4 regions of the Trichocoleus sp. FACHB-262 genome follow, and region 1 is predicted to be linked to each of the others. Evidence: predicted binding sites of a transcription regulator. Region 1 holds the regulator's gene; each other region holds the start of a gene.
The links. The regulator NtcA, encoded in region 1, controls nitrogen genes in cyanobacteria. The targets are predictions, from matches to a motif close to TTTGTANNNNNNNNTACAAA.

Region 1 (4,215 bases):
GGAGATGGACTGCTGTTGGGTTGAGGACGATTGGGTTGAGGAATGTCCCGACTAGTACTCAGCACCACTTGGCCATTCTGAATCGCTAACAACTCCACCTTCAGCGGGCCTGCTGTGTAGATCACACCCGTGGTTACAACCTTTAAATCGAGCGGCTGGCGATACTGCTTCAACTGCTCGGCAAAGCTCAAAATTGCCGTGACGCTGGGACCATTTGCAGCGATCTGTACTCCTTCCGTGAGTACCCCCGCACCTCTGGCTCGAAACTCCGTGGCGGCTAGCAGCAGTTCGATCCGCTTTTGAATGTCGGCTTCAGTTAGGATAGATGGATCAACTGAAGCGGCAGCAATGACATCACCAGACAGAAATGCCACTTGGTTGAACGTAGCGCTCGCCACCACCTGAACGCTCTTTTCTCCTAGGACATAGTTACCCGCTGAGAGAATTCTAATCACGTAATCGCGACCATCTTCAATTTGGTCAACCAGTTGTTCTACTTCCGGTCTGGTGATTTGAATAATCTGTTCGCTGACTTGACCAGCACCAGGACGGGTCAACTTGATAGCGTTACGATTTGCTTCTCGCAGTAACTGGTCTACTGCTTGCTGAGCGCCTGTGGGAGAAACGATCCGCACGACGCCTGCTGACAACACTTGTCCTCGGAAGAGAGCGACGTTGCCTTGGCGTAGGGTTTCATATTGCGCTTGATAGTACTGGTAGTACCGCTGCAAGGTTTGGACAGCTTTCTCTAGATTGGCTTGTTGAACCTCTAAATCTTTAGTTTCTTTAATCAAGTTTTGGCGCTCGTTATCCAGTCGGTCGATCTCGGAGCGGAGTCCCGTTGCTTGCTGAGAAACAGTGCTTAGTTGCGTTTGAGTTCGGTTTAGTTCTGCTTCGGTGCGGTCTTTGGCATCTTCAATCCGATCCTTTTCTGCTTCCGCGCGGCTCAGTTGGCTCTGAGTTTGGTCGAGTTGAGCTTCGGTGCGGGCTCTTTCGGCCTCGACTCGGCCTAGCTGGGTTTGGGTACGATTTAGCTGTGTTTCTGTCGTCGCTTGCTTAGCGATCGCGGCCTTAAGAAACAAATTAATCCGATCTAGCCGTTGTTGGGCCGAAACTTGCTCAGCGCGGGCTTGGGTCAGCTCTTGCTCAACTTGGTTTTTTTGAAATCTCGTCTTTGCTAAGTCTTCTCGCGCCCTAGAGAGGTTTTTCTGAATTTTGCCCAATTCAAAAACGCCAGTCCGGAGTTGATCACTCACAGCAAACAAAATGGCGAGTGTAGAAGCAGAAATGATGCCACCCGTGACAATCGTCACCAAGACCGCGGTTTTGCGGGGACGCAAGTTAAACAAGCTGAGGCGAGCCTTGCCTACGCGCGTGCCGATGCGATCGCCCACCGTTGCGATCACACCCCCCAACACCAAGATTGCCACAATTAAGATGTACCCGCTGGTCATCTACCCTCAGGAAGCCATTTGGCTCACACCCAACTCAGATACAGCCTATCTCATGCCCTGGAAGTTTTGTGTGCCATCACACCTGTAGGACGACAACAAGCAGACCCAGATAGCAAAAGTTGCTGCCTTGCCTCAGCGTCAGGAGAGCATCACGGCTCTCTTTGTTTCCTCGCAGGAGTGCCATGAAGCACCTTCCTCGGCCAGAGAGCTGTATTCAAGTCGCTGTAAGCGCTTGTTATTACTAGAGGTTAACCATAGCAGATCAACTGAACTGTTGACTGAGGGCGACGGGATTATGAACCGTAATTTTTTTCTTATGGATGGAAATCATCTTCTCCTGCCGCAGATCCCCCAGTAGGCGCGTGACTGTGACCCGTGTGGAACCAATCGCCTCTGCGATCGCCTGATGCGACAATTTCAAGTCAATCGTGATCCCGTCAGGGCCAGGAACACCAAAGTCACGACAGAGGATGAGCAAGAAGCTGACCAAGCGTGATCCCATATCCCGGTGGGCCAAGGTTTCGATCATCATCTCCGTTTGCAAGATGCGCGAAGACAACCCTTGCAACATCAGCATCGACAGCTCTGGGTTATCCTTGAGGGCTTTTTCCACTTGCTCAATGGGCACCGACAGCAATTCCGCCGGAGTAAAAGCAACTGCGTGATAAAAGCGATCGGAACGATTGCCCGTAATCAGCGAGAGAACCCCAAAGACACTATTTTCTCGCAGCAAGGCTACGGTGATTTCTTCGCCCGCTTCATAAACGCGAGACAGTTTGACCGCACCTCGGACCAAAAAGTAGACACGCTCCGCTGGATCACCGGGGAAGAAAATCGTCTTGCCTCGATCAAACGTTTCGATCACGGGAGGAAATGCTCCGCCTCCCAGTTGACGAAACACAGATGCTAACGGCCTATCCTGCGTCATTACCATATCCTTTTACCTTTTCGATGCCCTTCTCCAACCTTCATGGGCCGCTCGTCTGGAGATGAACCTTACGAAGGTGAGCCAACTGTAAGCAATTGATGACTTTAGAACACTTAAACTTACTCCAGAGTCATTTTTTGTTCTATTTGATACACAATCTGCCAGCGATCGCCAATGGCTGAAGAATTTAACTGCTGTTTCGAGGACCACAAACGAACGGAGCTTGGCTGTCAGCGGCCTATTTAGACCCTATCTTACTCCCCCTAAAGACAGATATCTTGTGATAGGACTCAAGGCAGCGTATCACCCTACAAGCGACAGTCGATGTCAATATCTTTAAGCCCCCATCTTTGAGTATTCTCGTAATTGCCCTTAACGAAGAGATTGCCATGCTGGATCTGACCGGAAAAAATGCCTTAGTCACAGGCATTGCTAACAATCGCTCGATTGCTTGGGGAATTGCCCAACAACTCCATAAAGCGGGTGCCAACCTAGGGATTACCTATCTGCCCGATGAGCGGGGCAAGATGGAAAAAAAAGTAGCAGAACTGGTTGAACCGCTACAACCCAGCTTGTTTGTGCCTTGCAATGTGCAAGATGATGCGCAGATTCAGTCCACCTTTGAGACTGTGAAGGAGAAGTGGGGCAAGCTAGATATCTTGGTTCACTGTCTGGCCTTTGCCAACAAAGATGACTTATCTGGCCACTTTAGCAACACCTCGCGGCCAGGATTTACCACAGCCTTAGACATCAGCACTTATTCGTTGATTCAGCTCAGTGGTGCCGCTAAACCCCTGATGACAGAAGGCGGCAGCATTGTCACTTTGACTTATTTGGGCGGGGTGCGCGTGGTGCCCAACTATAACGTTATGGGCATTGCCAAAGCGGGCTTGGAAATGAGCGTTAAATACTTGGCGGCAGAACTGGGCCCCCACAATATTCGAGTCAATGGCATTTCTGCTGGCCCGATTAGAACTCTCGCCTCCTCTGCGGTTGGAGGAATTCTGGACATGATTCATCATGTGGAGGAAGTGGCCCCCCTGCGCCGCACTGTGACTCAACTAGAAGTTGGCAATACGGCAGCGTTCCTATGCAGTGATTTGTCCAGCGGTATGACAGGGCAAATCCTCTATGTCGATTCTGGCTATGAGATCATGGGGATGTAGTGGTTGCCATTCAGTGACTACAGTCGTTTGGCCTGCCTGTGCAGGCTCAAAGTTTCTTACTTCCTGTTTCTACTTCCCAGTTTTTACTTCCCAGTATTGAGTAGGGCCTATGCAGACTAGCATTCATGAAGCGTCTTCCCAAGAGCACCGCACAGCCTTCGAGCAGGCCAACGGAGCATCATTAGAACCCGTATTTTCAGGACGAGTGGCCTCAGTCAGTCGCAAAACGGGTGAGACAGATGTGCATGTCACCATTAATTTGGATGGACAGGGTCGCTGTGTAGCCGCCACAGGTATTCCATTTCTCGACCACATGTTGCATCAGATTGCTTCGCATGGGCTGTTTGACCTAGAGGTGCGAGCGACGGGTGACTTGGAAATTGATGACCATCACACCAACGAAGATGTAGGCATTACCCTGGGTCAAGCTCTGGCTAAAGCGTTAGGCGATCGCAAAGGCATTGTCCGGTTTGGCAATTTCCTCGCGCCCTTGGACGAAGCTCTAATCCAGGTAGCTCTAGATTTATCTGGTCGGCCTCACATTAGCTATGGCCTGCAAATCCCCACCGAACGAGTCGGCACTTACGACACGCAACTGGTACGAGAATTTTTTGTGGCAGTGGTGAATCACAGCCAGATGACGCTGCACATCCGTCAGTTAGATGGC
Region 2 (4,215 bases), on a different contig from region 1:
TGCTTTTGGCACCCTATTTTAGATGACACGCAGATGGCTTTGGTCACGACTGCGGTGTTTGCTCGCTCGGCATGGCGCTATCAAGACCGCGCCTACCGACGCATTTTTTTAGATGCTGGGCACTTGCTGGGCAACATTGAGTTAGCCTGCGCTCTCAATGACTATCGACCGCATTTGATTGGTGGATTTGCTGACGAGGCGCTTAATCAGTTGCTCTACCTCGATCCGGACCAAGAAGGGGCGATCGCAGTGATTCCAGTGGCCGATTTGCTAGAAGTGCAAGAAAATCTGCCGCTTTCGGTAACAGCCTTACCTTCGGCGACTCAGACCGAGTATCCCAGTATTCCTGATGGAGAGTTGCTGAGCTATTTCCATCAAGCTACTCAGATTCAGCCAAACGCAGCCTTCAAAAAGATCCCCAAAATACCACCACGAGCCAATCGAGAGAAGGCTCAATCGGATCAATACAATTTTCCGTTTTGCCTAAAAGTTTCTACGCTGTCCCAGCCGATTGTTTGGGGAGAGAACTTAGGGGCTATGCAAGAGACTATGCTCCGCCGTCGTTCTACCCGCGCCTACAGCGGAGAGTCAATTACCCTAGCAGAACTGAAAGCGTTACTGGACTTTACTTACCAGCCTGAGCACTATATTGAACAGGAATTGGATGGGTACCCGGACTATTTTGTTTTGAACTCGATTCAGACCTTTATCGCAGTTTCTGGTGTGATTGGCTTAGAAGAAGGCTGCTACTACTACGCCCCCCACTCTCAGGAATTACGACAAATCCGCTTCAAAAACTTCCGGCGAGAACTGCACTACTTATGCTTGGGGCAAGATTTGGGTCGTGATGCCGCAGCAGTGGTGTTTCATACGGCAGACCTGAAGACTGCGGTGGCTCAATATGGCGATCGCGTCTACCGCTACCTCCACATGGATGCGGGCCACTTGGGACAAAAGCTTAACCTGGCTGGCATCCATCTGGGTTTGGGCGTCAGTGGCATTGGTGGCTTCTTTGATAATCAGGTGAATGAAGTGTTAGGCATTCCGGTAGATGAAGCCGTTCTCTATATCACCACCCTCGGTCGCCCCCGCTAGCTGTTGGCTATTCTGGTTGCCTAGTCTGAATGGCCACAGGCATCTTCGTATTGGTAGGTTTCAATGCGGACAGCACAGCGATCATACTGCCAACGAGTTAGTCTGAGTGAGTTTGCTTGGGGGCTAATCACGACCACAGAAGCATAGTCAGGCCCAACGCCGAAGGTTTTGGTTGCAGAGTGACTCGGATTAGATTTAGCAGTTGTTTGCACTGTCACTAAACCAACTTTCGAGGGGCTATTGATCGCGATCGCTACATCCTTTTGCTCGCCCGATTGCAGCTCCAATCCTTTCGGCTGAGCTTGATTGATCGTCACTTGGACAGGCTCAGGCATGAGATTCACCAGTCTCACTGTAGGTTCAGGACGACTCAGCTTGTCATTCAGCACTAGCCCTTGGAGTACCTGGCCTTTCTGAAATAGAGCTACGGTATAAAACTGCTCAGCTTCTAAATTAAAGCTCTGTATTGGCTGAGACTCTGGCTGAGACGAGACGGAATTGAGGGAGAGGGCGTACTTTCCCGCAGGAATACGTTGGGATGGAATGATTTGCTCTGGAGAGTAAGAGGCATGAATCGGTTGCTGGTTTAAGTGCAACGTCTTTACGGTTGGTTTAGCATCCAGTAGCCAATAGTTCACGTAAGCCAAGTTTTCGGCTTTAGAGGGCATCGCTAGTCCCACCCCAGTCGCGAGGACTGATAGCAGCATCCAGCCTTGATGATGAAGTGGCATTGCTGATTCTCCTAACCCTTGATGCTAAACAACTGCTGATGAACGACGCGCTAAAAAATCAAAGCAATTTCGTGCCAGTCTCTATGCGCTGTACTTGTAGCGACTAGAACTAACAATGCAGTAATTTTTGCTAAAAATTGCCTGATTCAAGGACAATTTCGCTGATTTCTCAACAAGGGAATGTAGTGAAGGGTACAAATAATACGGATGAGTGAAGCTATGGTACGGCTGAAGTCGTCAAGTGAGGCGTGAGCGGGATGGTGAGGCAAAACCACACCTGGTTATTGGCTGGATTGGTTCTAGGCATTTGGAGTTCCAACTCTCCCGCTTGGGCAAAAGAGTATCTGCTTAAATCCACCCCGGAAACTGTAATTTGGGGACGTTTGTATGGCAAGACGGCTAAGCCTGCTCTACGTATTCGATCCGGAGACACTGTAACGATTGAGACCGTCTCCCATGAAGGCATTTTAGAAGACCAGTCACGGGATGGCACTGCTGCTGGAGCCATTGAGTTTTTGACTCAAAAAGGAGTACCCGAAAAAGAGATTCTGCAAGATCAACTAACTATCCGAGCGAACGTCCCTCATGATGGCAAAGGGCCTCATGTCGTGACTGGGCCAATCTATGTCGAAGGAGCCATGCCCGGAGATGTCTTGCAGATTGAAACTCTCAAGATTGAGCATCGTGCTTCTTATGGATTTGTGAGTAGCCGTAAGGGTAAAGGTGCACTACCCGGAGAATATCCTGTCGGGGACAAGGTCGCTGATAGCAAATACATCAAAATCGTGACTGATCCTCAAGCCGTTCAGGCGATTCTGAGAACGCGCAAAGGACAGAGTGCTTCTCCGCTCCAGTACGCCAACTTCAAGCGAGAAGGAATTACTGGATTAGGAATCCTGAAACCTGACACGCCTGGTTCGCCTTCCTATGAGATTCCCTTAAAACCATTCATGGGACTGATTGGTGTTGCTCCTGAAAATGATGCTGAAACCGTCAACTCTGTGCCTCCAGGCCGTTATGGTGGCAATATTGACCTGAATTTAATCACGGCGGGAACTACGCTATATCTCCCTGTGCAAGTTCCTGGTGCCCTGATGTATACTGGCGATCCTCACTGTGCTCAAGGAGATGGAGAGGTTGCTTTAACCGCGATCGAGTGTTCTCTAACGCCAACATTTCGGATTACTCTACGCAAAGATCTTGCTGCTAAGAAAACATTTACCGCACCTTTCCTAGAAACTCCGATCGCCTTTGTTCCGATTGGGCTGAATCAAGATTTGGATGAAGCGATGAAGGATGCAGTGCGTAAAAGCCTAACTTTTATCACAGAAGTTACACCCCTGAATGGGCAAGAAGCTTTACAACTGAGCAGTGCCGCAGTAGATTTTGAGGTCACTCAAGTTGTGGATATCGTCAAGGGAATTCATGGAGTGATCATGAAAGATCTGATCAAGGTGAATCGAATTAAATAACCCGCAGAGTCGTACCCCACGCTCCAGGGCCTAAATAGGAGCAAACAACTGACAGCAAACATTAAATCTGCTTTGAATATCCAAAGTGACTGAGCTGGGATATTCAAAGCGGATTTATTTTGACTGATACCTAAGAGTCTCACTTCAACTACCCGAACTTCAGCCTCCAGAACTATCTCTGAAAAGCCGGGCGACTTTAGATCAGGCTATTGCTAGATGTATGAAGGGCATCTTCTAACAAATGCTACTGATATACGACTGGCCTGGAACGGAGGAATAATTTGGATCTTGAGACAGTATTGGAATATACGTCTGATGCAGTTACCGAACTAGATAAAGACTGGAACTATACCTGCGTTAACTATAGTGCGGAACTTCTGCTGCGACGTAAACGAGCCGAGTTGTTGGGTCGCTCTCTATGGGAGGTTTTTCCCGAACTGCTCAATACACCAGCAGAAGCAGAGCTAAGACGCGCCATCACAGGTTCTATTGCTGTCAAATTTGAGTTGTTTCTTCCAGGGTTGTATGCGTGGCACGAAGTTCGGGCTGTCCCGACTGAACAGGGGTTAATTCTATTCAGCCGCGACATCTCAGATCGCATTCGTGTGCTCCGAGAAGAAGCAGTACGGGCAGAAATTAGGAATATGCTTGAATATGCCCCCGTACCTATCTGTATTATGCGAGGGCAAGAGCATCGAATTGAGATCCATAACCGTAGCTTCCAGGAGCTAATTGGCGATCGCAACTTTGAAGGTCTAACGATGCGAAATGCCTTTCGGGAACTGGAAGCACAGGGCTTCTTTGAGCTGCTAGATCAGGTATATGCCACCGGCGAGACCTACGAGGGCAAGGAATTGCTAGTCCGCTACGATCGCCATGGTACCGGGGAAATGTATGAGGGTTATTTCAATGTCATT
Region 3 (4,215 bases), on a different contig from region 1:
AGCAGGTGTTTTCCGAGCAATCGTTCTCCCTACTGCTAGCGATTGCCCGATCGCACAGAACTGGCAAGAGGTATCTGTATTGCCATAACGCATACAGGTTTGCAGCACCGTGGTCGCCAATACATCTCGGCTATGCAACAAGGCAATTTGATTGTAAGGGATACCGTCAGCCGTCGTGAGATTGTAGAACTGGGGTGACTGGGGAAACTGAATTGGGGCGATCGCTTCTCCCTGATGATCTAAAGTCAATGATGGAGATGAGGTGGTAGTGACTGTGTAAGGCGATCGCGCTGCTGGATTGTTGAAGATAGGCACCATGACAGTCGTGCCGTCTACAGTCACAGCTTTGTGATCAGAAGGACCCGCTCCACCTTTGCGTCCTGCTGCTCCAATTTCTTGTTCTACCAGCTTCAACCCCTGGGTTTGCAGTTCTACAATCACCTGTTGCTTGTTCATAGACTGGGTTTACGCTCCCACCAAAACTTTCTTTCAGACTCTTGAATCAGCACATCATTAATACTGGCCTCTCGTTTTTGCATCAGTCCATTCTCAGCAAACTCCCACTGTTCATTGCCGTAAGCCCGATACCAATAGCCAGAATCATCATGCCATTCATACTCAAATCGCACCGAGATCCGATTCTCTGTAAAGCTCCAAAGCTCCTTTTTGAGACGGTAATCTAACTCCTTGGCCCACTTGCGCTTCAGAAAAGCTGCGATCGCTTCCCGTCCACTAAAAAACTCAGCTCGATTGCGCCACTGGGAATCCTCTGTATAGGCCAAGGCGACCTTTTGAGGATCACGCGTGTTCCAAGCATCCTCTGCGGCTTGAACTTTGGCTTTTGCTGTTTCCAGAGTAAAGGGTGGTAGAGGTGGTTTTTCCATGCAGTGTTGCAGTTAGGGAGTAGGTTGTAGCGAAGGATCGAGGGGTGTTTCGGTCATTAGAAAATTGCTGTCGGGAGATTCTGCCATCACTGTCTGAGCCTCTAAATTGACTTGCAATTGCAGCAACTCTGGGCGGGAATAGTGACCCACACAATCCATCATGCGTTTCCGTTTAGTAATTAAAGAGAAATTCAGATCGGCGATCGCCATTCCCTCACCTTCTGTAATCGGTGGACAAAGATGATTTCCTTCAGGTCCGATAATTGCGGTATTACAGCCGCCACTGAGCACCCGTTGCAGTTTCTCATCAGAGGTGATCTGACCGACTTGTTCTGGAAAAAGCCAACCTGTAGCATTGACAACGAAACAGCTAGCCTCTAAGGCATGATGACGAATCGTGACTTCAATCTGGTCAGCAAAAATCTGCCCTACTAAGGAACCGGGGAATTGAGCACAGTGAATTTGTTCATGCTGGGCCATGAGGGCGAATCGAGCCAAAGGATTGTAGTGCTCCCAGCAAGCCAAGGCACCCAGTTTTCCCACTGCTGTCTCCACAACCCTCAAGCCAGAACCATCTCCTTGCCCCCATACCATCCGCTCATGATAGGTAGGTGTAATCTTGCGCCGCTGCAACAATAGAGTGCCGTCGGCATCAAAAATTAGCTGCGTGTTGTAGAGGGAGCCATGATCTCGCTCATTGACTCCTAGCACCACCACCATTGCATAAGAACGAGCCGCTCTGCTCACCGCATCTACCACTGGCCCAGGTACGGTCACCGCTTCTTCATACAGGCGCATATGTTCCTGCCCCATGAGAACGGGTGGTTGCACAAAGGAGAAGTAAGGATAATAAGGGATAAAAGTCTCAGGGAAAACGATCAGTTGCACCCCTGCTTTGGCAGCTTTAGCGATCGCCTGCAACACCTTCTCGGTGGTGCCATCTCGACTAAACAAAACTGGGCTAATCTGTATGGCTGCGGCTCGAATGGTTTGGGAATCATTCATTGTTTACAAGGTCCAAGTATCTAAAATCAAGGCTCCATCCTTGCGGTGCAGGAGCACTAAATCCAGTACGTCCAAAGGATTGATGGGACGGATGCCAGGAATCAGGGAGGGTTCACCATGCCCGTACAAAGCTTGTAAAGCAAAGCGACAGGCATAAACTTTGCCACCTTCCGCCATAAACTTGCTGATTTGGTCATTAAAGTTTTGATGTCCAGGGAAAGCTGCATCTCCTAACTTAGGAAATCCCCGCTGCACCCCCAAAGTTACGCCAGGGCCATACAACAAGATAGAAGTCTCAAATCCTTTGCGCAGTAAGCGTGTAGCTTGCAAGAGATTAACAAAACCAATCGATCCTTCAAACGCAACGGTGTGGAATGTCACCAATGCTTTCTCGCCAGGTTCGGCTTTGACATCGGGAAATACTTTCTCTTCGTAATCAACAAAGAAATCACCAACTTGATGAGCAGGAGTGGTTACTTCAGGCATCTCTTTTTCCTTGAATGGTGTTGCCAGATTAAGGGCTAGCTGAGGAGATCTTTGTATCCCTCACTACGAAAGGTTTAACTCTATCAATAAGGCTAGGGAGGGCGATCGCTCGGTCTATTTCTCAGGCCAAAACGCTGCAAACCATCACCAAACTGACCTAAGTACCTATCGATTTCGCTAGGTCGCTAACAATGCGTCTCTGGACTACGAACCCAGCAAAAATTCATTGACCACACTCCAGTCATTGGGGTATGACACCTTCTTCCTGGCGACGATGTAATCTGCTAGATAACTGGCGTCACGGGCGATTCCAGAAAAGCGGCCTGACCCCCAGGTATAGAGCCAGGGAAGCCCTAGAAAATAGAGTCCCCACACCCCAGTTACACCCCGTTCATGGCCTGGATACCCCTTGCCATCAAAGACAGGCACCTCTACCCAACTAAAATCAGACTGATACCCAGTACACCAAATCACTGTACTAATATTGGCTTGAGCATAGTCTAGGCTGAGAATCGACTGCTCAGGCTGCCAAACTGGATGGTAAGCAGGTTCTGTCGGAGCCTCAATCTGGTTTTCCTCAATGAATCCATTAATGGTTTTCTTGATACTTTCCGCTACCGCATCGGCTTGATCCAAATTTTGCTGCAAGTTATCCCAGAATTCCAACTGGCGATCGCTGATATCCTTCAGCCTGCCATAGAGTTGCATCCCTTCTAAAGCAAATTGTCGCAAGTTAATCTCTCTTCCTCCATCTCGACCTGTAACATAGTGATTAGCTTTGGCCCTCACTTTTTCTTTTTGGGGATGCTCATCAATCGATAAATCGTAATATCCCATCTGATCTAGCCAATCCACGACATCTTTACCTCGGTAGCGTCGGGGCGATCGCGGCGCACTCCCCACGCAGAGATGTACTTGCCTACCAGCCAAATGCAGATCTTCAGCAATTTGGCATCCTGACTGCCCTGTACCCACGACCAACACGGCTCCAGACGGTAAAGACTGGGAGTTTTTATATTCTGAGGCGTGGAGTTGCGTGATGTTTTTAGGGAGCCGTTCAGCAATCTTTGGCACCTTAGAAAGATGGTAGCTACCGGATGCCACAACTACCTGGTCAGCCGTGTATTCTCCAATTGAAGTTGTCACCTCAAAGAAGTTTTGGGCTACATTCTGACTAAGCTTTAATACCTCAACACCTTGCTGAATGGGAGGATCGAAAGAGGCAGCATAAGCTTCAATGTATTGTACAATTTCGTCTTTCTGCATGAAACCATGAGGATCATCGCCTGGATAGGCATAGCCTGGGAGTTTACATTGCCAATTGGGTGTGACTAAACAAAAAGAGTCCCAGCGCTTAGTGCGCCAAGCATAGCCAATTTTGTTCTTCTCAAAAACAATGTGATCGATGCCTCTCTCCTTTAAGCAATAGCTCATGGAAAGCCCTGACTGACCTCCACCCACAATAATGACTGAATAGTGATTGTTCATAAGCTGACTTCTGACTGGCTGGAATGTGTTGCCAGATTAAGTCCTGATTTCGCAAGTCTTTGTATCTCTCACTACGGAAGTGGGAGATCTAACAATAAGGACAGGAGAAACGATCGCAGCACTTTCTCAGATTTATGTAACCAGCCATCCCTTAGCGATCGCCTCATAAATCGCTTGGTAACGAGTCCGCGCTTGCAGTTTCGCCAGGACATTATTCATGTGGAACTTAACGGTACTTTCGCTAATGATCAGATGATCGGCAATATCGCGATCGCGATGCCCCTGAGTCAACAAAGCCAGAATCTCCAACTCTCGCTCAGACAGAGGTTGCTGTTTTTCTAAATCTGGGTCG
Region 4 (4,215 bases), on a different contig from region 1:
CCACCTCTGTTTCTTGAAGATCGCGATCGCGGTACTTTTCATCAAGAGAACTCCATAGAAAAGAGCTGCTAAGGCTCACCTTTAGCAGCTCTAAGCTCTTGACAGAAGGTATAACTAAGCTGATTTAGCAACCGATAGGTTAGCTAAATTTAGAAAACTCAATCTCAGCGAATGGTGCTACCAGTCATGCCACCCGCATCTTTGAGGAATCCACTGTACGCTTCCATACCGTGCTCACCAATATCCAGACCCTTGAGTTCTTCTTCTGGCGAGACGCGAATGCCTAAGGTTGCCTTGAGAGCGAACCAGAAGATAGCGGAGAGAATTCCGATAGTCAAAGCAATAGCCGCGGTGCCTAAGAGTTGCAGGCCTAGTTGATTCAGCCCACCGCCCAGTAAGAAACCTGTGCTAGGACCAGCAGTGTAGAGGATATCTTGACCCACTTTGACGTTGGGACCAACGGCAAACAGACCGACGGCGATCGTGCCCCAAACGCCATTAACTAAGTGAACCGAGATTGCGCCTACAGGGTCATCAATTTTTAGACGGTCGATCCAGAGAACGGCAAATACAACCATCACTCCACCGATCGTGCCGATGATGGCAGAGGCCCAAACTGGAATAAAGGCGCAAGAGGCTGTGACCGCCACTAATCCTGCTAGGATGCCGTTGATCACCATTGAGAGATCAGGCTTGCCTAAGATGATCCAGGCGGTGATGGTCGCAGCCAAACCACCAAAGGCAGCAGCAAGATTGGTGGTCATGGCAATGTGACCGATTTGCCAAGTGATGCTCATGGTGGAGCCAGGGTTGAAGCCAAACCAGCCTAGCCAGAGAATTAAACAACCCAGAGTGGCGATCGCAATATTGTGTCCTGGCATGGCATTGGAACTGCCATCTTCGTTGTACTTGCCAATGCGGGGTCCCAAGATCGCCGCACCCAGCAGTGCAGCCCAACCACCCACAGCATGAACTACCGTTGAGCCTGCGAAGTCCCAGAAACCCAGGTCTGCAAGCCAGCCACCGCCCCAAATCCAGTGTCCCGTTAGGGGATAGGCAACTCCAACGAGCAACAAGCTGAAGATTAGAAAATCAACAAACTTGATTCGTTCTGCCACCGCACCGGAAACGATGGTCGCAGCAGTACCCGCAAAGGCAAGTTGGAAGAAGAACTTTGCCAACAGCGGGACACCTGCCCAGTTCAGTGAACCATAGGCTCCTTGGTAGGCATCCAGGGTCGCTGGGCTGTTGTCAACACCAGAGAGGAAAAAGACCCCATCAGTACCAATAAACTCGCTACCACCGCCAAACATCAAACCGAAGCCCGCGACCCAAAAAGCAATGGTAGACATAGCGAAAACGATTAAGTTTTTAGCCAAAACGTTAACCGCATTTTTCTGGCGACAGAAGCCAGTTTCTAGCATGCAGAAGCCAGCATTCATAAAGAACACCAGCATTGCGGCTACCATCACCCACATGGTGTCTAAGCCCACTTTTAAGTCAGACGTCGCCTTCGCTACATCTGTCAAGTTAGGAGCGGTTTGAGCGACACCCGCGTAGCCCCAAGCCAGCACGATGACGAGGGCTAAAGGAATGCAGGCTTGCCAGCTTGGTGAGAGCATTTTGGCGTACCAGTTGGGAGAAAACCACTTGGCCGCTTTTGGTAAGGACAGCTGTCTATGTCTGCCCCGCGACTTCTTGGTGAGCATTAGTTTTGACATTGCCAGTGAATGATTCCTTTGTGAACTAAGGCAGTGAACTCGCACAGAAAACTACAGCCTGACTGCAAGCAAAGCCACCCTCAACTTTGCTACGAGCAGACTGCTAGAAATAATCGACAATTGCGCCGCTCCGAGAGCCGAACGCCTAACTAGAAAGACTTAAAGATCTTGGTTAGCAAGTAAAAATGATTGCACCAATTTCAGGGCAGTTCGTTCTGTATCCCTTGTAACAATTTCGTACTTGGTTCACCTTTTGGGGTGGTTAATTTTGCAGTTAAGCTCTCTACAGGCGATCGCACTGATTCAGACTGCTTGTTTCACCTAGGCCAAAACTATAAATCCTGGGATTCGCTGAGACAGTTGACAAAATACCAGATTGTTAATACATTTGTACTAAGTGTTACCTCATCACTCCTTTAGGAGCTGGCCCCCAACGACCTCTGGGGGCTATTTTTTTAGAGATATGTGCTGCTGAATACTCAAAATAGAACTCACTCCATTAAAATAGTAAGCGTGCTAAGTAATGCCACTTGGAGCTGCAATGACCTCTTCCCCTGCCAAGCAAAAGTTACCTAAGGAATGGCAGGAAGTATTGGCTCCCCACGGCCTGGGCTATCGCATCAAATTACTCTCTCAGCTCTTGAGCCGTAAGTTTCAAGAACGCCTAGAACCTCTGGGACTGACTCCCTTTCACTGGGTGGTGCTGTGTTGTCTTTGGGAAGAAGATGGCTTGGCAACTTCCAGCATCAGCGAGAAACTGCAACAAGTGGGTGGAACTTTAACTGGCGTTCTAGACCGCATGGAAGAGCGAGGGCTAATCCGGCGAGAACGAGACTCTCAGGATCGGCGCATCTGGCGCATTTGGTTGACAGATGCAGGCAAACAGTTACATGAAGTGTTGCCTCCGATCGCAGTGGAAATCCGAGACAGTGCCTTGGTTGGAATTTCGTCATCAGAGCGCCAGCAGTTCTCAAACTTACTAGACCAGATGATTACTAATATTTCCTAGGTAAAGAATATTTTTTAGATAAAAACAATGCGCTGAGTACCAGGACCTCTACCAAATGGGTCCGACAGATTCTGGTCAAAGTTAGATTCAATCCACGCAGCATTTCAGGATATGAGTCTTGTTTGTGATTGGAAGTCTGCTGGAGCGACGGTTGATTTCCACTTGAGTTTGCTGTGAACTGGGCTGTAGGTAGAGTTCTGGCGAACAACCAGTTAGTAGCTTGAGTAAAGCAGTCAGCGTTAGAGACTAGGACAATCAAGCATGAGGCTGGACACCCGAAGACTCAACTCGATCTTTCGAGCTTTAGAGTCAAGAAACTACCGTCTATTTTTTGCAGGTCAGGGTTTGTCTTTAATTGGCACCTGGATGACCCAGACCGCGACGATTTGGCTGGTGTACGACCTGACTAATTCTGCTTTGCTATTGGGGGTCGTGGGTTTTGCTCAACAAATTCCTAACTTTTTGCTGACTCCCTTTGCTGGTGTATTTGTCGATCGCTGGAATCGGCATCGCACGCTGTTGATTACTCAAGTTTTGGCAATGATCCAGTCGCTGGCGTTAGCAACTTTAGCCCTGACTGGCACCATTCAAATTTGGCAGATTATTGCCTTGAGTGTATTTCAAGGATTTATCAATGCCTTTGATATGCCAACTCGCCAAGCGTTTGTAGTAGAGATTGTCGAGAAGAAAGAAAACCTGGGTAACGCGATCGCCTTGAATTCTTCTGTGTTTAGTGGGGCGCGGTTGATTGGCCCTGCGATCGCTGGCTTTGTGATTGCCGCCGTAGGCACTGGGGCTTGCTTTCTAATTGATGGCATTAGCTATATCGCTGTGATCACAGGATTGTTAGCGATGCGATTACCAGCTAGGTCAGTCAAGCTGAAGGCAAGCAAAGAACCTATCTGGCAAAAGCTAACCGAAGGCTTCACCTACGCCTTTGGATTTCCACCTATCCGCTCCCTGTTGTTGCTTATTGCTTTAGTCAGCTTCATGGGCATGCCCTACACTGTTCTAGCCCCTATTTTTGCAACTGAAATTCTACAGGGTGGCCCTCAAACGTTAGGATTTCTCATGGCCGCTTCTGGATTGGGGGCGTTGATGGGAGCTATTTATCTAAGTTCGCGGCAAACCATCATTGGTCTTGGCAAAATTATTGCTACTGCCCCCGCTGTGTTTGGCTTAGCGCTGATTGTTTTTGCCCTGTCTCACGTACTGTGGTTGTCCTTGCTGGCGCTGCTGTTTGTAGGCGCAAGCTTAATTTTACAAGCGACCTCTAGCAATACGATTCTGCAAACGATTGTGGATGAAGATAAGCGAGGTCGTGTGATGGGTTTCTATACCGTTGCCTTCATTAGCATGGTGACGTTTGGCAACTTAGCAGCAGGTAGCTTGGCTAGTCAGATTGGAGCGGCCAATACATTAGTAATTGGTGGGTTGTTCTGTATTTTGGGGTCTTTGTTATTTACCAGACAGCTACCCGCGTTA

Region 2: H6F68_RS04170 (acetamidase/formamidase family protein) is a predicted target of NtcA. The motif match lies at 2,006-2,025, and genes of this name have one in related genera.
Region 3: H6F68_RS11250 (MSMEG_0572/Sll0783 family nitrogen starvation response protein) is a predicted target of NtcA. The motif match lies at 2,426-2,445, and genes of this name have one in related genera.
Region 4: H6F68_RS01845 (ammonium transporter) is a predicted target of NtcA. The motif match lies at 1,936-1,955, and genes of this name have one in related genera.

Annotation. Positions count from the first base shown of each region.
Region 1 is NZ_JACJPK010000086.1:387,419-391,633, forward strand. It holds gene H6F68_RS19305 (DUF3084 domain-containing protein) at 1-1,454, opposite strand, end outside; gene ntcA (global nitrogen regulator NtcA) at 1,717-2,388, opposite strand; gene fabI (enoyl-ACP reductase FabI) at 2,772-3,548, shown strand; gene hisB (imidazoleglycerol-phosphate dehydratase HisB) at 3,658-4,215, shown strand, end outside.
Region 2 is NZ_JACJPK010000017.1:676,884-681,098, reverse strand. It holds gene H6F68_RS04180 (SagB/ThcOx family dehydrogenase) at 1-1,095, shown strand, start outside; gene H6F68_RS04175 (DUF4397 domain-containing protein) at 1,116-1,826, opposite strand; gene H6F68_RS04170 (acetamidase/formamidase family protein) at 2,084-3,298, shown strand; gene H6F68_RS04165 (PAS domain-containing protein) at 3,580-4,215, shown strand, end outside.
Region 3 is NZ_JACJPK010000057.1:13,696-17,910, reverse strand. It holds gene H6F68_RS11265 (MSMEG_0568 family radical SAM protein) at 1-456, opposite strand, end outside; gene H6F68_RS11260 (nuclear transport factor 2 family protein) at 453-884, opposite strand; gene H6F68_RS11255 (Nit6803 family nitrilase) at 897-1,889, opposite strand; gene H6F68_RS11250 (MSMEG_0572/Sll0783 family nitrogen starvation response protein) at 1,893-2,375, opposite strand; gene H6F68_RS11245 (MSMEG_0569 family flavin-dependent oxidoreductase) at 2,580-3,863, opposite strand; gene H6F68_RS11240 (LuxR C-terminal-related transcriptional regulator) at 3,996-4,215, opposite strand, start outside.
Region 4 is NZ_JACJPK010000017.1:152,965-157,179, reverse strand. It holds gene H6F68_RS01845 (ammonium transporter) at 165-1,721, opposite strand; gene H6F68_RS01840 (MarR family winged helix-turn-helix transcriptional regulator) at 2,263-2,730, shown strand; gene H6F68_RS01835 (MFS transporter) at 2,992-4,215, shown strand, end outside.